DNA from 4 places in the Herbaspirillum camelliae genome. Region 3 is predicted to be linked to each of the others. Evidence: predicted binding sites of a transcription regulator. Region 3 holds the regulator's gene; each other region holds the start of a gene.

The links. Region 3 encodes sigma-54, which starts transcription at its own class of promoters, with help from an activator protein. Its sites were predicted from a motif close to TGGCANGNAANCTGCTTT; they were not measured.
Region 1: the regulator sigma-54 is predicted to act here: its motif matches at 2,429-2,446, upstream of BGK68_RS07310 (nitrate regulatory protein).
Region 2: the regulator sigma-54 is predicted to act here: its motif matches at 1,982-1,999, upstream of BGK68_RS18420 ([protein-PII] uridylyltransferase).
Region 4: the regulator sigma-54 is predicted to act here: its motif matches at 1,617-1,634, upstream of BGK68_RS21290 (PEP-CTERM sorting domain-containing protein).

What each region holds. Positions count from the first base shown of each region.
Region 1 covers NZ_KV880769.1:1,648,750-1,653,397, forward strand. Annotated here, with positions in the region: gene atzF (allophanate hydrolase) at 1-1,129, shown strand, start outside; gene BGK68_RS07310 (nitrate regulatory protein) at 1,148-2,392, opposite strand; gene BGK68_RS07315 (YitT family protein) at 2,520-3,197, opposite strand; gene BGK68_RS07320 (hypothetical protein) at 3,683-3,919, shown strand; gene BGK68_RS07325 (Ig-like domain repeat protein) at 4,249-4,648, shown strand, end outside.
Region 2 covers NZ_KV880769.1:4,081,881-4,086,528, forward strand. Annotated here, with positions in the region: gene BGK68_RS18420 ([protein-PII] uridylyltransferase) at 1-1,900, opposite strand, end outside; gene map (type I methionyl aminopeptidase) at 2,051-2,875, opposite strand; gene rpsB (30S ribosomal protein S2) at 3,218-3,958, shown strand; gene tsf (translation elongation factor Ts) at 4,096-4,648, shown strand, end outside.
Region 3 covers NZ_KV880769.1:115,646-120,293, reverse strand. Annotated here, with positions in the region: gene BGK68_RS00515 (helix-turn-helix domain-containing protein) at 1-223, opposite strand, end outside; gene BGK68_RS00510 (UbiX family flavin prenyltransferase) at 284-886, opposite strand; gene grxD (Grx4 family monothiol glutaredoxin) at 910-1,221, opposite strand; gene hpf (ribosome hibernation-promoting factor, HPF/YfiA family) at 1,535-1,897, opposite strand; gene BGK68_RS00495 (RNA polymerase factor sigma-54) at 2,051-3,541, opposite strand; gene lptB (LPS export ABC transporter ATP-binding protein) at 3,614-4,357, opposite strand; gene lptA (lipopolysaccharide transport periplasmic protein LptA) at 4,359-4,648, opposite strand, start outside.
Region 4 covers NZ_KV880769.1:4,757,952-4,762,599, reverse strand. Annotated here, with positions in the region: gene BGK68_RS21300 (chondroitinase-B domain-containing protein) at 1-10, opposite strand, end outside; gene BGK68_RS21295 (YdcF family protein) at 7-810, opposite strand; gene BGK68_RS21290 (PEP-CTERM sorting domain-containing protein) at 943-1,566, opposite strand; gene BGK68_RS21285 (TIGR03013 family XrtA/PEP-CTERM system glycosyltransferase) at 2,114-3,499, shown strand; gene prsK (XrtA/PEP-CTERM system histidine kinase PrsK) at 3,511-4,648, shown strand, end outside.

The DNA.
Region 1 (4,648 bases), 1.5 Mb from region 3:
TTACGTGCCGCGCGAGAGCGCCACGCTGGTGGCGCAACTGATCGCGCTGGGGGCGATCCCGGTGGGCAAATGCAACCTCGACCAGTTCGCCACGGGCTTGAACGGCACCCGCTCTCCCTACGGCGCTTGCCGCAACAGCGTGCATCCGGACTATCCTTCCGGCGGCTCGTCCTCCGGTTCGTCGCTGGCGGTGGCGCTGGGCCTGTCCAGCTTTGCGCTGGGCACCGACACGGCCGGCAGCGGTCGCGTGCCGGCCGCGCTGAACAACCTGGTTGGACTGAAGGCGACCAAAGGCCTGCTGTCCACCGCCGGGGTCGTGCCGGCCTGCCGCACGCTGGACTGCGTGACCTTCTTCACCGCCACGGCGGCCGAAGCCAGTCACTTGCTGGCCCTGTGTACACAATCTGGCAAGCCCGACGAGCGCGACGAATACAGCCGCGCCAACCTGCCGCACAATGACGCCTCGGCCTTCCAGCCGCCGCCTCGGGGCCTGCGCGTTGGCGTGCCGCGCCAGCTGGAATTCCTCGGCTGCAGCGAGAGCCCGTCGCTGTTCGTGGAGGCGCTGGCGCAGATGGAAGCCATCGGCGGCGTCGCTGTGCCTATCGATTTCAGTCCCTTCCTGGCAGCGGCGCGCCTGCTCTATGAAGGACCCTGGGTGGCCGAGCGCTACTGCACCATCGAAGCGCTGTTGCAGGAGCAGCCTGATGAAATCCTGCCGGTGATTCGCGATGTGCTGCGCAAGGCGCCGCAGTACAGCGCCGTCGATACCTTCCGCGCGCAATATCGCCTGCAGCAATTGAAGGCCGAATGCGACCGCATCCTGGCCAGCGTCGATTGCGTGGTCACGCCCGCCTATCCACGCCCGGTGACGCTGGAAGAATTGCGCGAGCAGCCGGTGCAGCGCAATTCGGACCTGGGCTGGTATACCAATTTCATGAACATGCTGGACTACGCCGCCGTGGCCACGCCCATGAACTTCATGAAGAACGGCCTGCCCTGGGGCATCACGGTATTCGGCCCGGCCTTCAGCGACCAGGCCTTGCTGGGCGTGGCCGACGCCTTGCAGCGCGCACATGGGCGGCCACTGGTCGGGCAGCGCCAGCTCGAGGATCGTCGGCGGGCGGCTTGAGCGTGCGCCGGGAGGCGTTCAGGCTTCGGGCAGGATCTCGGTCAGCGAGAGGATCGCCTGCGCCACCTCGGCAATGCGCCGGTTCTGGTTCATCGCATGCTTGCGCAGCAGGCGATAGGCGGCTTCTTCGTTCAAGCCCTGCTTCATCATCAGCACGCCCTTGGCGCGCTCGATGAGCTTGCGCTCTTCGAGGCTGTCACGCACGGTGGCCAGTTCGGCGGTCAGGTTCTGCAGGCGATCGGACTGGCTGCGCAGCATGTCGACGATGCTGTGGGCCAGGTGCGAACCGACGCCGTCGGCCAAGGCCTGTTCGTCCAGCGGTGCGGAAAAGGCCGCCAGCGGGGTGAGCGGGTCCAGCCGGTCGTGCTGGCTGAAGAGCTGATCCTGGTCGTCCAGTTCCTGTTGCAGTTCGGTGATCTTGGCCTGGCAGCGCGCCTGGACGAACTGCGCCAGGTGGATCTCGATCTGGTGCAGACCATCGATGCGCGCCGAGCAGCATTGGTACCAGGCCTCGGCCATCTCGGCATCCAGACCGCGCTCGTGACTGGTGAGCAGCTTGCGGCGCAGGCGTTCCAGCTCGGCCAGCGGCAGGCCGGCCTGCAGCGCCTGCCAGGGTGCGCGCACGTCTTCGGCGAAGGACTCGAAGCGGCGCAGCGCCTGTTCCTGCATCTCGATCTGGTATTCGATGCTCTGTTCCTGCTCGCGCGTGATCTTGCCGCTGGCAAAGGCAGCGGCCCCGGCGGCGCGCTCGCGGCCGGCGAATTCCTTGCCCTGCATCAGATTGAACAGCGCCACCAGCAGGCGCGAGATCTGCGCATCCACCGCCACGTCGGCGGCCTCGAAGACCAGCGCCAGCAGTGCGCCGACCACGGTCTTGAAGCGTTCATAGCTTTCCGTGGGCGAGCAGCGCAGCGCCGAAATCTCTTCGCGCAGCCGCGGCAGGCCCTCCAGCGCATGCAGCGCAAAGGCGATGCGGGTATAGAGCCGCGCACCGTTGGAGAGCGCATTGTCTTGTTCGATGGAATGCAGCCAGTCCTGGAACTCGGCGGCTGCGGCCTGGCTGTTGGCCACCCGCGCCTGCCGGGCCGCGGCGTCGCGCTGGCCGCCCGAGCCGAGGTAGATGTTGGAGAGGCCGCGTTCCTGCTGCAGGCAGTGGATCAGCTGGCCCACGGTCAAGACCATCTGGCAGGTGCGGGACAGGCGTTGCAGCTCTTCCACTTCGCAGCGGCGGGCGGTGATCAGGTAGGTCAGGACATTGCTCATGGACGTGCAGGAAAAGAGGGGCAGGGCCGCTGGGGGCAAGCAAGATGCATGCAATGCCCCCGCTGATCCGGAATTGTAATGGAATCAACCCGCCGCGCGCTCTGGGACGGGGCAGCGCTGCACGTCTTTAGCGCGCGATGTACCACTCATAGCGGTGATTCCAGGCCACGAAGAGATTCATGGTGATCGCCCCCACCAGCGAATACAGCACCCGCTCCATGGGCAGGAACAAGGCCGCCGTGGCGAACAGCGCCAGGTCGAAGCCCATCAGCAGCCAGCCCGCCTTGAAGCCGGTGCGCTCCTGCACGTAGGCCGCCAGGATGCTCATGCCGCCGCAACTGGCCTGGTGACGGAACAGGGCGATCAGGCCGATGCCCACGCACAGGCCTGCCAGCACTGCTCCCACGGCGGGATCGAGGTGGCGATAGCTGATGTAGTTGCCGGCGATATTGGTCAGCAGCGACACTGCCGTCACCGCCGCCAGGGTGCGCCAGGTGAAGGCGGCGCCCATGCGCAGCGCCGCCAGCAGGTAGAAGGGCAGGTTGATGAGGGTGAAGGCCAGGCCGAAGCTGATGCCGCTGCCATAGCTGACCAGGAAGGCCACCCCGGCGATCTGGCCGATGATCAGTCCCAGGCTGTGCAGCATGGACATGCCAAAGGCCACCATGACCACGCCAAAGAGCTGACCTTGCAGGTTGTCGATCCAGCTGTGGCGCACCGGGCTGGCGGCAGGGCCGCGTACGGGCGCAGGAGCGACGGGGCGGGAGGCGGAAGAAGCGGCCGGGGAAGTGGTCGAAGTGCTCATGGCGATACCAATCATCTATCGTGGATAACGAACGCGTCAGGCAGGAGCGACGCTGGCGGGTAAGCCGGTATCGCCCTTGCATCGCAACTGCCTGCTGTCGCTGACAGTCGCTGCTGGGCCGCATGGTAAAGGATTTGTTGCAGTGCGGCGATGCCCGGATGGGACGGCGCTGCATCCCTGCAACACTTTCGGCCAAGCAGGAAACATGCCTGTGGGCAAGCTGGAGCGCTGCCTCGGTGGCTGGCGTATTCGGGCCTGGGCAGTCCTTGTATGGATCTTGTCTTCTGGACCCACCCCGAGCGGACTGGGTAAAATGCCCAGGCACGTGCAAGAAGTGCCAGTGTTACGGGGAGACAGTGACACGCCTTTGCCAGGTTCCGGCGCAACAAGGATCAGCGAAGGGCCAGGTGGTAGCCGATACGCATGCCGAGTGCCGGCGCGTCATCGGAGTTTCGTCTCTCCAGCAAACGGAAATTATCGACATCATGGATTGGGTCCCAATACTCTTCGTCACCTTCAAGGTGATCGTGCTGTGCACCGGCATGTTCTATGCCATCAAGTGGCATTACGACCAGGGCAAGAAGGGCAGGATCAATGAGCGTCGCGCAGTGTTGCGCGCCACTGGGCAGGTCGTCGCGATCTTCGTGCTGTCGCTGCTGCTCCTGGGCGTGGCCACCTTCTTCGTCAGCGAAATGTTCGGCCTGGAACTGGTCTTCCCCTGATTTTTCCCTGATCCTTCCCTCTGCGGATTTCGCCGGTCCCGGCGATCCCTACCGTCCCATCGGGCATCCCATCGGGCTATTCCTTTTTCCATCTTCAGCCTAGTCGCGCCGCGCTCGCAGCGCCTCTGTCGAGGGCTGGCGCATCCTGGCCGTCACGGCCTCTTTTCCTTTTTTTACGCGCCATTACGTTGATAGTGCGTGGACCGCGTATCTCCCTGCGCGCATAAAGCCAACACTTGAATCTTGATAAGGGCGCAGTGGTGGATTCACCATTTTTGGCAACGGGATATGCTTGGCGTGACTGCCGCTGGCCAGTCATGTGCAGATGGATGGCCTTGGTCTTTCTGCTGCTCTGGAGCTGGCCGGCAGCGCGGGCGCAGACGGTGACGGCCTTGCCTGACGCCCTGGTGGGCGTTCCCTATAGCGCCACCTTCACACCCCACTGCGGCGGCTGCTACCAGACCCTCTATTCCTACGACAATTGGGACAGCGGACTACTAGTGGGCATCGGTTCGAGCTTCTTCGACCTCGTCGTCTCAGGAACGCCCACTGTGGCCGGCACTTCCACGGTCACGTTGGACTATTTCGATGCGAAACGTAATCCGATCGGGTCGGCCAAATGGACCATTACGGCGGTCGTCTCAACGCCCACTTCCATTTCGCTGGGCAGTTCATCGACCAGCCCTGCCTATGGTGCAGCAGTCACGCTCACCGCCAACCTGGCAGGCA
Region 2 (4,648 bases), 4.0 Mb from region 3:
CCACGTCGAGCTGCTTCCACAGCTGTTCGTGGGCATCGGCCGGCAGGCCGTACAGGCGCAGGGTCTTGAGGGCTTCCTGCTGGGTATTCTTCAGTTCGCGGTCGGCCGAGGGTTCTTCGCCACCCAGCACACGCAGGGTCATGCGGTAGAGGTCTTCCAGCAGCTTGCCTTTCCAGGCGTTCCAGACCTTGGGGCTGGTGCCGCGGATATCGGCCACCGTCAGCAGGTAGAGCGCGGTGAGGTGGCGCTCGTCCTTGACCAACTGGGCGAAGGCGGTGATGACGTCGGGGTCGGACATGTCCTGCTTCTGCGCCACATGCGACATGGCCAGGTGCTGTTCCACCAGGAAGACGATGAGATCGGTGTTTTCCGGCGAGATGCCATGCTGTACGCAGAAGGCGCGGGCGTCGGCCATGCCCAGCTTGGAGTGGTCGCCGCCGCGGCCCTTGGCGATATCGTGGAAGAGCGCGGCCACGTAGAGCACCCAGGGCTGGGCGAAATTGGCCATCAGCTGGCTGCAGAAGGGGTATTCGTGGGCGTGTTCGCTCATGGTGAAGCGGCGCACATTGCGCACCACCATCAGGATGTGCTGGTCCACCGTGTAGACATGGAACAGGTCGTGCTGCATCTGCCCGACGATCTGGCGGAAGTTGGGCAGGTAGCGTCCCAGCACGCTGGTGGCGTTCATGCGGCGCAGGGCGTGGGTGATGCCGCGCTTGCTTTGCAGGATCTGCATGAACAGTCGATGGTTCTCGGGATTGTTGCGGAAGGCGTTGTCGATCTTGAAGCGGGCATGCCAGAGCGCGCGCATGGTGCGCGCCGACATGTCCTTGAGCTCGGCATGTTCGGACAGCACCAGGAACACTTCCAGCATGGCCGAGGGCGTCTCCTCGAAGACATTGTCGTGGGCGATATCGACAAATCCGTTGACTTCATTGAAGCGCTCGTTGATCTGGCGCGGCACGGCTTGCTGCGGGAAGAGGTGCGCCTCGATGTTCTGCAGCAGGATGGTGTTCAACTGAGTGACTGCCTTGGCCGCCCAGTAGTAGCGCTGCATCAGGTATTCGCTGGCGCGCCGGGTGTCGGTGGTCTTGAAGCCGAAGGTTTCGGCGATCTGCGTCTGGATGTCAAACACCAGGCGGTCTTCGCGGCGGTCGGTGAGGATGTGCAGGCGGATGCGGATGTCCTTGAAGGCGCGTTCCTTCTGGCGCAGCTGGCGCGCTTCGGTGGAAGTGAGCATGCCGTGTTCGGCCAGTTCGCTCCAGGAGTGGCCCAGGCCGGCCGCCTTGGCCACCCACAGGATCACCTGCAGGTCACGCAGGCCGCCGGGGCTTTCCTTGCAGTTGGGTTCCAGGCTGTAGGGCGTGTCTTCATATTTCACGTGACGCTGGCGCATCTCCAGCGTCTTGGCCTGGAAGAAGGCCAGCGGGTCCAGGGCGGCCTGGTAGCGTTCCTGCAGCTGCTTGAACAGGGCGCGGCTGCCGGTCACCAGGCGAGCTTCCAGCAGGCTGGTCTGTACTGTGATGTCAGCGGCGGACTCGTCCAGGCATTCATCGATGGTGCGGATGCTGTGGCCGATCTCCAGGCCGATGTCCCAGAACAGCTGCACCAGCGATTCCAGCTTCTCTTTCTTGCCGGCGTCCGGCGCCTTGTCCAGCAGGATCAGCACGTCTACGTCGGAGTGCGGGAACAGTTCGCCGCGACCATAGCCGCCCACGGCCACCAGTGCGGCGTTGCCGGACATGCCCAGGGCCTCCCAGGCCTGGGTGAGGGCCTCATCGACGTTGCGGCGCAACTGCGCCAGCAACTGCTCGGTCTTGTGATTGGACTGGAACACCTCGATGGCCTGCTGGCGCGCGGCCTTGAGTTGTTTCTTGAGCGTGATGGCGAGAGTGGGCATCGTTGGAATGATCAGTGAAGGCAGGGCCGGGCATGGCCGATAGAAATGAACAGGGCCGCATCCCCATGCGGCCCCATGCCCTTAGCAGGTTTCATGCCGGAAGCCGTGTGCAGGATCGCCGGCATCTCGGTCTTGCTGCGCCAGTCCGGTTCAGGCTACGGCGGCGGCCTGGTTCTGGATGAAGGCCGGCGGCGCCGGCATGCCCGGCGAGACGGTCAGCACTTCGAAGCCGGTTTCGGTGACCAGCACCGTATGTTCCCACTGCGCCGAGAGGCTGCGATCCTTGGTCTTGATGGTCCAGCCGTCGCCCATTTCGCGGATCTCGCGACGGCCGGCGTTGATCATGGGTTCGACCGTGAAGATCATGCCGGCTTCCAGCTTTTCCAGGGTGCCGGGACGGCCGTAATGCAGCACTTGCGGTTCTTCATGGAAGACCTTGCCGATGCCATGGCCGCAGAATTCGCGCACGACGCTGTAGCCGGCCTTTTCCGCATGCTGCTGGATGACATGGCCGATATCGCCCAGGTGCGCGCCCGGCTTGATCTTGGAAATGCCCAGCCACATGCATTCGTAGGTGATCTCGGTGAGGCGGCGCGCCAGGATGGAGGGCTCGCCCAGGAAGAACATGCGGCTGGTGTCGCCGTGGTAGCCGTCCTTGATGATGGTGACGTCGATGTTGAGCACGTCGCCGTTCTTCATCACCTTGTCGCCCGGGATGCCGTGGCAGATCACATCGTTCAGGGAGGTGCAGATGGCCTTGGGGTAGGGCGTGTAGCCGGGCGGGCAGTAGTTCAGCGGCGCCGGGATGCTGCCTTGCACATTGGTCATGTACTCGTGGCAGAGGCGGTCGATCTCGCCGGTGGTCACGCCCGGTTTCACGAAGGGGGTGATGTAGTCCAGCACCTCGGCGGCCAGGCGGCCGGCTACGCGCATGCCTTCGATGTCTTCGGCGGTCTTGATGGTGATGTTGCCCATGATGAATCGCAATTCGCTAGAAAATCGTCAAGACAGGATTATAGACGACGGTCTTGGTTTCTGTTTTGCAGTCTCCGGCCTGCGGTGGCGGGGCTTGTGAAGGGTTTCGCAGTCCGGGTTCATGTGCTGCTTGAACAAAGTGACGGGGTCGAGTAGAATGCCGGGCTGATCTGAAAACCACAGGTCAGACGCCGAAATCAGGTATGCGGAATGATTCTTCATGTCTTTTTGGCAATGTTTGTAGAAAATATCTTTTGAAACGCGAATCCGTTCGCTAAAAGGGTGTCTGGCTGCATGAGCCGGATGACCGAGCGGATTCCAGACCTAACCCTGGAGAAATTCATGTCCGTTACCATGCGCGAAATGCTGGAAGCCGGTGTCCACTTCGGTCACCAAACCCGCTTCTGGAACCCCAAGATGGCCCCCTTCATTTTCGGCCATCGCAACAAGATTCACATCGTCAACCTGGAAAAGACCCTGGGTATGTACCAGGAGGCGCAGAAGTACGTGCGTCAACTGTCGGCCAACCGCGGCACCATCCTGTTCGTCGGCACCAAGCGTCAAGCCCGCGAAATCCTGGCTGCTGAAGCACAGCGCGCCGGTGTTCCCTACGTTGACCAGCGCTGGCTGGGCGGCATGCTGACCAACTTCAAGACCATCAAGACCTCGATCAAGCGCCTGAAGGATATGGAAGCTGCTATCGAAGACGGTTCGGTCGAGAAGCTGTCCAAGAAGGAAGCCCTGCTGTTCAGCCGTGAGCAGGAAAAGCTGCAAAAGGCCATCGGCGGCATCAAGGACATGGGCGGCATTCCTGACGCCATCTTCGTCATCGACGTCGGCTACCACAAGGGCGCCATCACCGAAGCCGCCAAGCTGGGCATCCCGGTCATCGGCGTGGTCGATACCAACCACTCGCCCGAAGGCGTCACCTACGTGATCCCGGGTAACGACGACTCCGCCAAGGCGATCTCTCTGTACGCTCGCGGCATGGCTGACGCTGTCCTGGAAGGCCGCGCCAACGCCGTCAACGACGTGGTTGAAGCAGTCAAGGGCGACGAATTCGTCGAGGTCGAGCAGGCTTGATTCTGCTCTTCCGGTAGTACGGTAGTAGAAAAAGGGGTGACAGCGGGTAGTGACGCAGTGGCCCCTTTTTTTTGATTCAATTTTCGAGTTTCAGGCATGCCGCCATAGGCGGGATGCCTCCCAGTCAGGAGAAAAGTATGGCGGCAATTACCGCAGCAATGGTGGGCGATCTGCGCGCGAAGACCGACGCGCCGATGATGGAATGCAAGAAGGCGCTGACCGAAGCCGATGGCGACATGGCCAAGGCCGAAGAGATCCTGCGCGTCAAGCTGGGCAGCAAGGCTTCCAAGGCCTCTTCCCGCATCACCGCAGAAGGCGTGATCTCGACCTACATCGCCGGCAACGTCGGCGCGCTGGTCGAAGTGAACTGCGAAACCGACTTCGTGACCAAGAACGACGAGTTCATCGGTCTGGTCGAAGCCGCCGCCAAGCTGGTGGTCGAGCAGAACCCCGCTGACGTGGCTGCTCTGGGCGCCTGCAAGCTGCCCGATGGCAAGACCCTGGAAGAGCTGCGCACCGAACTGATCGGCCGCATCGGCGAGAACATGTCCTTCCGTCGCTTCCAGCGCTTCGAAACCTCGGCCAAGCTGGTTTCCTACCTGCACGGCACCCGTATCGGCGTGATCGTCGAATTCGACGGCGCCGACGAGCAAGTGGGCAAGGACGTGGCCATGCACATCGCCGCCATGA
Region 3 (4,648 bases):
TCAGCGGAAAATGCTTGTCATCGTATTCGGCGATGAGGCTACCGAGGGTGTCGACCAAGTCCGCAAGGGGATGGCCTTCATTGCTGGCGCCGGCATCGAGCAACTGGTTCAGCGTGACGACGGCGCGGTCATAGTCATCATCGGTACGGATCGGTCGCAGCGGAATGAGGGACGACAATGCCGCAAAGTGCGAGGTGATGTCGTCCATCACATGCTTTTCCATCAAGGCTTCCATTTGTCCATGGTTGAGGAGATGCAGCAATGGCCTCAGGCCCAGAGCGTTTCAGTCCGCTCCACCTTTCATGCCCTGCCACTCCGGCGTAAGCTGCATGGAGATCCCGAACATGTCCAGCACGCGTCCCAGCGTATGGTCCACCATCTCTTCCATGGAAGCCGGGCGCTGGTAGAAGCCGGGCAGGGGCGGGAAGATCACGCCGCCCATCTCGGTGACGGCGGTCATGTTGCGCAGGTGGGCCAGGTTGAAGGGGGTCTCGCGCACCATCAGGACCAGGCGGCGGCGTTCCTTGAGCACCACATCGGCCGCGCGGGTGATGAGGTTGTCGGACAGGCCATGCGCCACGGCCGCCAGGGTCTTCATCGAACAGGGCGCCACCACCATGCCGGTGGAAGCGAAGGAACCGCTGGCGATGCAGGCACCCACATCACGCACGTTGTGCACCACATCGGCCAGCGCTTCCACATCCCTGCGCCGCATGTCCAGCTCCTGGTGGAGATTGAGCACGCCGGCTTCGGAGACCATCAGATGCGTTTCGATCTGGCCATGCTTGCGCAGGTGTTCCAGCAAGCGCACGCCATAGATGGCGCCGGTCGCGCCGGTGATGGCGACGATCAGGCGCTGGCGCGGCTGGCTGGAAGAAACGCTCACGGGAGCTTCAGGCGCGAAAAAGATCAGCCCTTGATCAGGGTCTGCAGTTCGCCCGAGGCGTACATCTCGCTCATGATGTCGGAGCCGCCGACGAATTCACCCTTGATGTACAGCTGGGGAATGGTGGGCCAGTTCGAGTACTCCTTGATGCCCTGGCGCACGTCCGGGCTTTCCAGCACGTTCACGGTGACGATGTTCTCGGCGCCGCTGGCCTTGAGCAGCTGGATGGCCTTGCCCGAAAAGCCGCATTGCGGGAATTGCGCAGTGCCCTTCATGAACAGCACGACAGGGTTTTGGGTCACGGTTTCTTTGATCCAGGATTGGACGTCGCTCATGGCTATGCCTTTAAAAATGGGATTGCCGACATTATAGGGAAAAGCCGTCGCGCGCGTTGGAGTCGGACGGGCGACTTGTCTTGCGTTTGCGGAAATATTGTTTTCGGGAAATGCTTTATATCAAATCATTTTCCTGATCCGAAGGGCTGTGGAAAAGATAAGGCCGCCATCTGCTTCTTCAAGCCGGTCCCATGGATGAGGGAAATTATTTATATCCTATGCGGATTTTCTGCCGGGAAATGACCGCCGGTGCGAAGAAATGAAAAAGGGCGCTTGCGCGCCCTTTGCTCATGAAAGGTTGAAGATCAGGGCATCATGCCGCGCCGGCGACCGCGTCGTCCGGGGCTTCTTCAGGCAGGCGCTTGGCCATGGAGTGATGTTCCTGCAACTTGTCCTTGTGCTTGATGACCTGGCGATCGAGCTTGTCGATCAGCGCATCGATGGCTGCATAGAGGTCGTGCGCAATGCTTTCCGCATGTAGATCCTTCCCCTTGATGTGGACGTTGATTTCCGCTTTTTGGCGCTTTTCCTTTTCTGTGAGTTTATCTACGCTCAGGATCACGCTGACGTCGATCACGTTGTCGAAATGGCGCTTGATACGGGCCAGCTTGCTTTGCACGTATTCCCGGATGGCGGGGGTCAGTTCGAGGTGGTGTCCACTGATGGTCAGATTCATACAAGACTCCTATCGTGAAGTCACTGGAGGTTCGTGCAATTCATCCTTGCTGCAGCTGTACCACGGGCACGGTCTTCGTGTCCGATGGCATGGGCATCAGCGGGATGCTTGCCGGAACACAGCAACGGTACTACAGAAAAACTGAGGAAAAACTCAGAGGGACTTGCGGAGATTGACTGGCGGAATCTTCAACACTTCGCGGTATTTGGCGACTGTGCGTCGCGCGACCACCATGCCTTGTTCTGCCAGCATATCCGCAATCTTGCTATCGGATAATGGGGTCTGCGGGTTTTCGGCTCCTATCAACTGTTTGATCAGCGCCCGTATCGCGGTGGAGGAAGCTTCGCCTCCGGTTTCAGTCGCGACGTGGCTACCGAAGAAGTACTTCAACTCAAACATGCCATGCGGTGTGAGCATGTATTTCTGAGTTGTCACGCGAGAGATAGTGCTCTCGTGTAGACCCAGTGTATCAGCAATTTCACGTAGCACAAGGGGGCGCATGGCGACTGCCCCATGTGAAAAGAAGTTTCTTTGACGTTCCACAATAGCCTGCGCGACGCGCAAAATTGTATCGAAACGTTGCCGCATGTTCTTGATGAGCCACTTGGCTTCCTGCAACTGCGAAGACAGCGATCCCTCGCCCTTGGCCTGCTTGAGCGCGCTGGCATACATGGCGTTGACGCGCAGCTTGGGCATGACTTCATGGTTGAGCATGACCTGCCAGCCATTCTTTGTCTGTTTGACAATCACGTCCGGCACGACATAGTCCGAGGCATCGCGGGCGAATTCCGCGCCGGGGTGCGGACGGCACTGGCGGATCACGGCCTGCGCTTCACGCAGGTCTTCGTCGTCGCAATCGAGCGCCTTCTTGATCTTGTTGAAGTCGCGTTGCGCAAACAGCGGCAGGTAATCTTCCACGATCTTCAGCGCCAGCCGGCGCGTGACGAAGGGCACCTTGGGCAGGCGGCGGATCTGCAGGGCCAGGCATTCGCCGGCGCTGCGCGCCCCTACGCCTGCCGGATCCAGGCTTTGCAGCAGCTTCAGTGAAATGGAGAGCTCTTCCAGGTCCACGCCCAGCTCTTCGGGCAGGCGCGCGAGGATGTCTTCCAGCGGCTCTTCCAGATAGCCGCTGTCGTCCAGCGCATCGGTGAGCAGTTCCAGTAGGGCGCGGTCGCGTTGCGTGCGCGCGGTGACGCGGATCTGCTCCAGCAGATGTTCGCGCAGCGTGATCTCGTGGGCTTCCAGTTGGGGACGGGCGTCTTCGTCATCGGGCGACTTGCCGCTGCGGGCCACATCGTCGAAGCTCCAGTCGGAGTCGCCGCTCACGCCCTCGGGGGCGGTGTCCTGGTACTCGAAACTGGATTCGCCATCGGCCGCTGCGGGCGCGGCTTCGCTGCTGGCTTCACTGCCGGTGGTCTCGCTCACGCCGCTTGAGGGCGCGGAAGAGACGGCGCCATCGGCCAGCAGGCGCACCGAATTGTCGAGCGCATCGTCCAGGCGTTCCAGCAGGGGATTGTCGCTCAGTATCTGCTCCAGCTCCTGGTGCAATTCCAGCGTCGACAGTTGCAGCAGTCTGATCGACTGCTGCAATTGCGGCGTCAATGCGAGATGCTGCGAGGTACGTAACTGGAGCGACTGTTTCATCTTTCTTTCTGGAAGCGGCGTGGCCCGCTGGTTGCAATGCCGGTGTGCTGGTCGGTTGCGCCTGTGCCTGGGTTACATGCGGAAGTGCTCGCCCAGATAAACGCGGCGCACTGATTCGTTGGCGATGATCTCTTCCGGGTTGCCGCTGGCCAGCACGGTGCCCTGGTTGATGATGTAGGCGCGATCGCAGATGCCCAGGGTCTCGCGCACATTGTGGTCGGTGATGAGTACGCCGATGCCGCGTTCCTTGAGGAAGCGCACGATGCGCTGGATCTCGATCACGGCAATCGGGTCGATACCGGCAAAGGGTTCATCCAGCAGCACGAAGCGCGGATCGGTGGCCAGTGCGCGGGCGATCTCGACGCGCCGGCGTTCACCGCCCGACAACGACAGGGCCTGGCTCTCGCGCAGCTTCTCGATCTGCAATTCGTGCAGCAGGTTGTTCAGGCGCCCTTCGATCTCGTCGCGGGAGAGCGGCTTGCCGTCTTCCTGGCGCAGTTCCAGCACGGCGCGGATATTGTCCTCCACGGTCAGCTTGCGAAATACCGAGGCTTCCTGCGGCAGGTAGGACAAGCCCAGCGTGGCGCGCTTGTGGATGGCCAGGCGCGAGATGGGTTCTCCGTCCAGATCGATTTCGCCACCATCGGAAGGCACCAGGCCGACGATCATGTAGAACGAGGTCGTCTTGCCAGCGCCGTTGGGACCGAGCAGGCCGACCACTTCGCCGCTGCGCACCTCCATGGAAACGTCGCGCACCACCTGGCGCGCGCCATAGCTTTTCTTCAGGCCGCGCACGACCAGCGAGCTTGCTGCCATCTTACTGATCCTTTCCGGGCTGGGTGGGCTGCGGGGTGGCAGGCTGAGCGGGCTGGCCCGGCTGCGCCGGCGGCGCATTGCGCGGCTGGATCACGGCGGTGATGCGGCCCGCGCCCGGCTTGCTCTGGCCGCTGGCGGTGTTGTTGACCGAATAGAATTCGGCGCGACTGTCGTAGGAGATGAATTCGCCATTGACTTCGTCGGTGATGCGCTTGCCATCCATGCGCTGGATATGGGCGCGCTGGAACAGCTTGGAGACTTCGGTCTGCTCCGAGTATTCGATGCGTTCGG
Region 4 (4,648 bases), 4.6 Mb from region 3:
ATCGGTTCATGGTGTGGGCGGCCTCATTGCCTGGCCTGCGCGCAGGCGATACCAGCCCAGGCCCAGCCATTCGTAGCTGGCGTACCAGCTGCGGCGCAGGCCTTCGGCGCTGGGCAGCAGCGCCGGCCAGCGCCAGCGCGGCAAGCTGAAGAAGGCCGTGGGCGCTGCCGTGGGAACCAGGCCGGCCTGTGCGAAGGCCAGCATGGCGCGCGGCATGTGCATGGCGTCGGTCACCAGCAGCACGCGCTGCACGCCATCGGCGCGCAGCAGGGCGGCGCAAAGCAGGGCGTTCTGTTCCGTGTTTTCGGAGCCACCCTCGATCCAGCGCACCGGTGTGCGGAAATCCTCGCGCAGCGCCTCGGCCATGGCCTGCGCCTTGTTCTGTTCAGGCGCCTCCTCGCGGGCATTGCCGCCGCTGACCAGCACGGGCAGGCCGGTCTGGTGCTGCAGCCGGGCGGCGTAGCGCAGGCGCGCCAAGGCCACGTAATCGGGCTGGTCGCGTCCCTCGTATTCCGGCGCTTGGTCCAGGCTGCCGGCGGCCAGCACGACGATGGCCTGGGCTTGGCGCGCGGCCTCGGCCGACAGCACCGGGTAGCGTTGTTCCAGCGGGCGCACCATCAGGTCAGCCACTGCCGGCATGCAGATCAGCGTCAGCAGCGCTACGCCCGCGGCGACCATGCCGCGGCCGATATGTCCGATCGGTGCGCGCAAGCGCCAAAGCAAAAAACCCGCTGCGATCAATAGCAGCAGGTTCAGGGGCGGCAGCAACAGTGTCCTGGCCAACATCGACATCCACATCGTCAAACTCATGGGCGGCGATCGGCAGGAGCGCTAGGACTGGTCCTGGAGCAAGTCATCTTAAGCAAGTCATCGGTGCAATGGCTGACATGGCTTGATGCAGTGATCAGGCGCAAGCACGATGCCGCTTGCGCCTGCCGTGCATCAGAAGGCCGAAGATTGCTTGCGCTTGCGCCAGCCCAGCAGCGCCAAGAGGCCCAGGCCCATCAGGGCGATCGAGCCCGGTTCCGGCACGGCGTGGGTGGAGAGGATGGAGGCCGAGAAATAGACGGTGTTGAAGTCGTCGCCATTGTTGCTGTAGTAGTTCCACACCCATTGCGGCGACAGCGAACCATAGCCGCCACGACCGCCCCACGGGCCCACGCCATTGCCGCCTTCATTGACGGTGGCGTTGCCGGGAGCGCCCACGCCGGTGAGGTTCTGTGTGAGACCGGCGTCACCGGTCAGCAGAGTCTGGGTGCCGTTGGCGAACTTGAAGTTGCCATCCGAGAGCGTGAAGGCGCCCAGCAGGCCGCCAGGGCCGCCCTGATTGGTCGCCACGATGTGCAGGAAATTGGTTACGCCTGCGGTCAGCGCGCTGCTGAAGCTGTAGGTGGTCGGCCAGTCGTTGCCGCTGCCCACCAGCGTGCCCAGGGTGTTGTTGCTGGTGCTGAGGTAGAGGCTGAAGGTGTTGTCCACGTTCAACGTGGAGTTCAGCGTGGTCGCATTGGCTTGGCCGGTGCTGATGTTGGCGGCCAGAAACAAGGCGGCGAGCAGGAATTTTTTCATGGCAAGACTCCGAGGTCGTTGAGCAGGTGAACGATGCGTTCGTTGTCGATATAGCAATTCCTGTGCCCGCTGCCAAAAGCGCTTAGATTTCAAGCGTTTGCGTTTTTGACGAATAAAATTTTAAAGAGACTGTAAATTTTTCCGACACCATAAAAATTTCCTTGCGTCATTGCTATTCCCTATTTCTTGGTGGAAACAAGTCGTCCTACGATCCAGAGGTGGTGTCCGGCAACTTTTCTTTGATGCATGAAGGTCGCTCTGGCAAAGGGATAGCAGCCGATACATGCCTCTCGGAAACGAAAAAAAATCTTTGGAATAATGTTGCAATTTTGACCAAAAACACTCATTCTTCAGCGCTGTGAATGGCTGGTCCGGACGCCGCGCGCTCTTGAACGCTGTAAAAACCGGCTTAAAAAATTCACATGGCATCCAGGGGTGTCAGAGGGAAAGTGTTGTCGCCAGTGTGAGCCCCGGGGCGGGGCGGACCGTCCGGGTGGGCAGTCCATATCTGCGCGGCAGCGACGAGTCTGCAAAGGCGGGGGAACCAATGTTTAGAATCTCGAACCACTATGTCTCGAAGATAGTGGCGGTCTTGCTGTTGATTGAATTGGGCGTGTTGTTCGCCGCAGGTTACCTGGGGGTGAACCTGCGTTTCATGGGCAAGCCGGAATACCTGAGTGATTTTCGCCAGTTCTGGGTGCCGGTGGGGGTGACCGCACTGTCCATCCTGCTGGGCATGAGCGCGGTGGGGATGTACCAGCGCAACATCGATGAAAACCTGCGCGCCACGCTGCTGCGCCTGATGCCTTCCTTCGGCATTGCGCTGCTGGTGATGATGGTGGTGTTCTACGCCGCGCCGGAACTGTCGCTGGGCCGCGTGCTGCTGGTGATCGTGCTGCTTTTGTCGGCGCTGGGCATCCTGTGCGTGCGCACGATCTTCTTTCGCCTGGTCAATTCGCCCATGCTGGCGTCGCCCATCCTGTTCCTGGGCAGCAGCGACCTGGTGCGCGATTGCATGGAAACCTCGCACCAGAACCTGCGCAACCACAAGTACAACATCGTCGGCACCATTCCCGTGGCCGGCGAGGACAGCACCCTGGCCATGCTGGTGGAACCGGCCGGCAGCCTCCTGGAAACCGCCCGCAAATACAAGGCTGAAGAAATCGTGGTGGCCGTGCAGAACCGGCGCGGCGGGGCGCTGCGCATTCAGGAACTGCTGGAGTGCAAGATGAAGGGCGTGCGCGTGACCGACGCCGCCGGCTTCTTCGAACGCGAGGCTTGCCAGATCCGGCTCGACTCGCTGCATCCTAGCTGGCTGGTGTTCGGCAGCGGCTTCGACCAGAGCCTGCTGCGCACCTTCTTCAAGCGCAGCTTCGACCTCATTACCAGCTGCATCATGTTGCCGCTGCTCTCACCGCTGATGTTGGGCGCGGCCATCTGCATCTGGCTGGAAGACCGTGGCCCCATCCTGTATCGCCAGGAGCGCGTGGGCAAGAACAACGAGAACTTCATGGTCCTCAAGTTCCGCAGCATGCGGGTGGATGCCGAGAAGGCCGGCACGCCCCAGTGGGCCTCTTCGGACGACCCGCGCGTCACGCGCGTGGGCAATGTGATGCGCAAGTACCGCATCGATGAACTGCCGCAGCTGTTCAACGTCCTGCGCGGCGACATGAGCTTTGTCGGCCCGCGCCCGGAGCGCCCCTATTTCGTCGAGCAGTTCGCCCGCGAGATCACCTTCTACAACGTGCGCCACTGCGTAAAGCCCGGCATCACGGGGTGGGCGCAGGTGCGCTACAAGTACGGCGCCTCCAAGGATGATGCGATCCAGAAGCTGCAGTACGACCTCTACTACGTCAAGAACAACAGTCTGTTCCTGGATGTCCTGATCCTCATCGACACCCTGAGCGTGGTCATCTTCGGCGCTGGCACCTAGGACCCTGGCCCATGTTCGGCATGTTGATGGAAGTGGCGCTGGTGAGTTATCTGGTGGCGGCGCTGACCTTTTCGGTCTTCGGCGTCTTCCTGTTCGTGCGCCATCATGGTCAGCCACGGCGGGTGGCGCTGGGCGCGATCTGCGCGGTCAATGCACTGTGGGCCTTGCTACTGGCGCTGCCATTGTGGGCGCCAGCCAACTGGCCGATGGCGGCAGCCTTGCTGGAGGGCGCGCGCAATCTCGCCTGGGACCTGTTCATCCTGTTGCTCATCGGCGCCTTTGGCCGCGCTGGTGGCAAGGGTGGAGAGGGGCGGCGCACTGTGCCCCATGCCGATCGCTGGCTGGTCCTGGTGGCGGCCTTCTATGGGCTGCAGCTGGCCTGCACCCTGGCCGTGTCCTGGCGCTATGGCTATCCTTTGCAGCTGGGCGAGTTCACGGCGATGACGCTGCTGCGCACGACCTCGGCCATCCTCGGCCTGTTCTTGATCGAGCAGCTCTATCGCAATACGGTCGATGCGCAGCGCTGGGGCATCAAGTTCGCCTGCCTGGGCATGGGACTGATGTTCGCCTATGACTTCTATCTCTACAGCGATGCGCTGCTGTTCCGTCACTTCAGCGCCGATACCTGGGCCGCGCGCGGTTTTGTCAATGCGCTGGCGGTGCCGCTGATCGCCATCTCGGCGCTGCGCAATCCGCGCTGGTCGCTGGGGCTGAAGGTGTCGCGCCATGTGCTGTTCCATTCGGCGGCGCTGTTTGGCAGCGCCGCCTATCTGCTGGTCATGGCCTCGACCGGTTACTACGTGCGGCTCTTCGGCGGCAGCTGGGGGACGGTGGCGCAACTGGCCTTCCTGTGTGCGGCGCTGGTGCTGTTGCTGGGGGCGCTGTTCTCGGGTGGGGTCCGCTCGCGCCTGCGGGTGTTCATCAGCAAGCACTTCTACCGTTACAACTACGACTACCGCGAGGTCTGGCTGGCCTTCACCGGTTCGCTCTCGGCCAAGGGGCCGGACCTGGAGCGGCGCGTGGTGGAAGCCATGGCGCGCCTGGTGGAAAGTCCGGCCGGGGCGGCTTTCGTGGTGCGCGCCGAGGGCATCGAGACGGTGGCGCGCTGGAACATGGCGGTGGCGGCCCAGCCCGATGCGGCCAATGCCG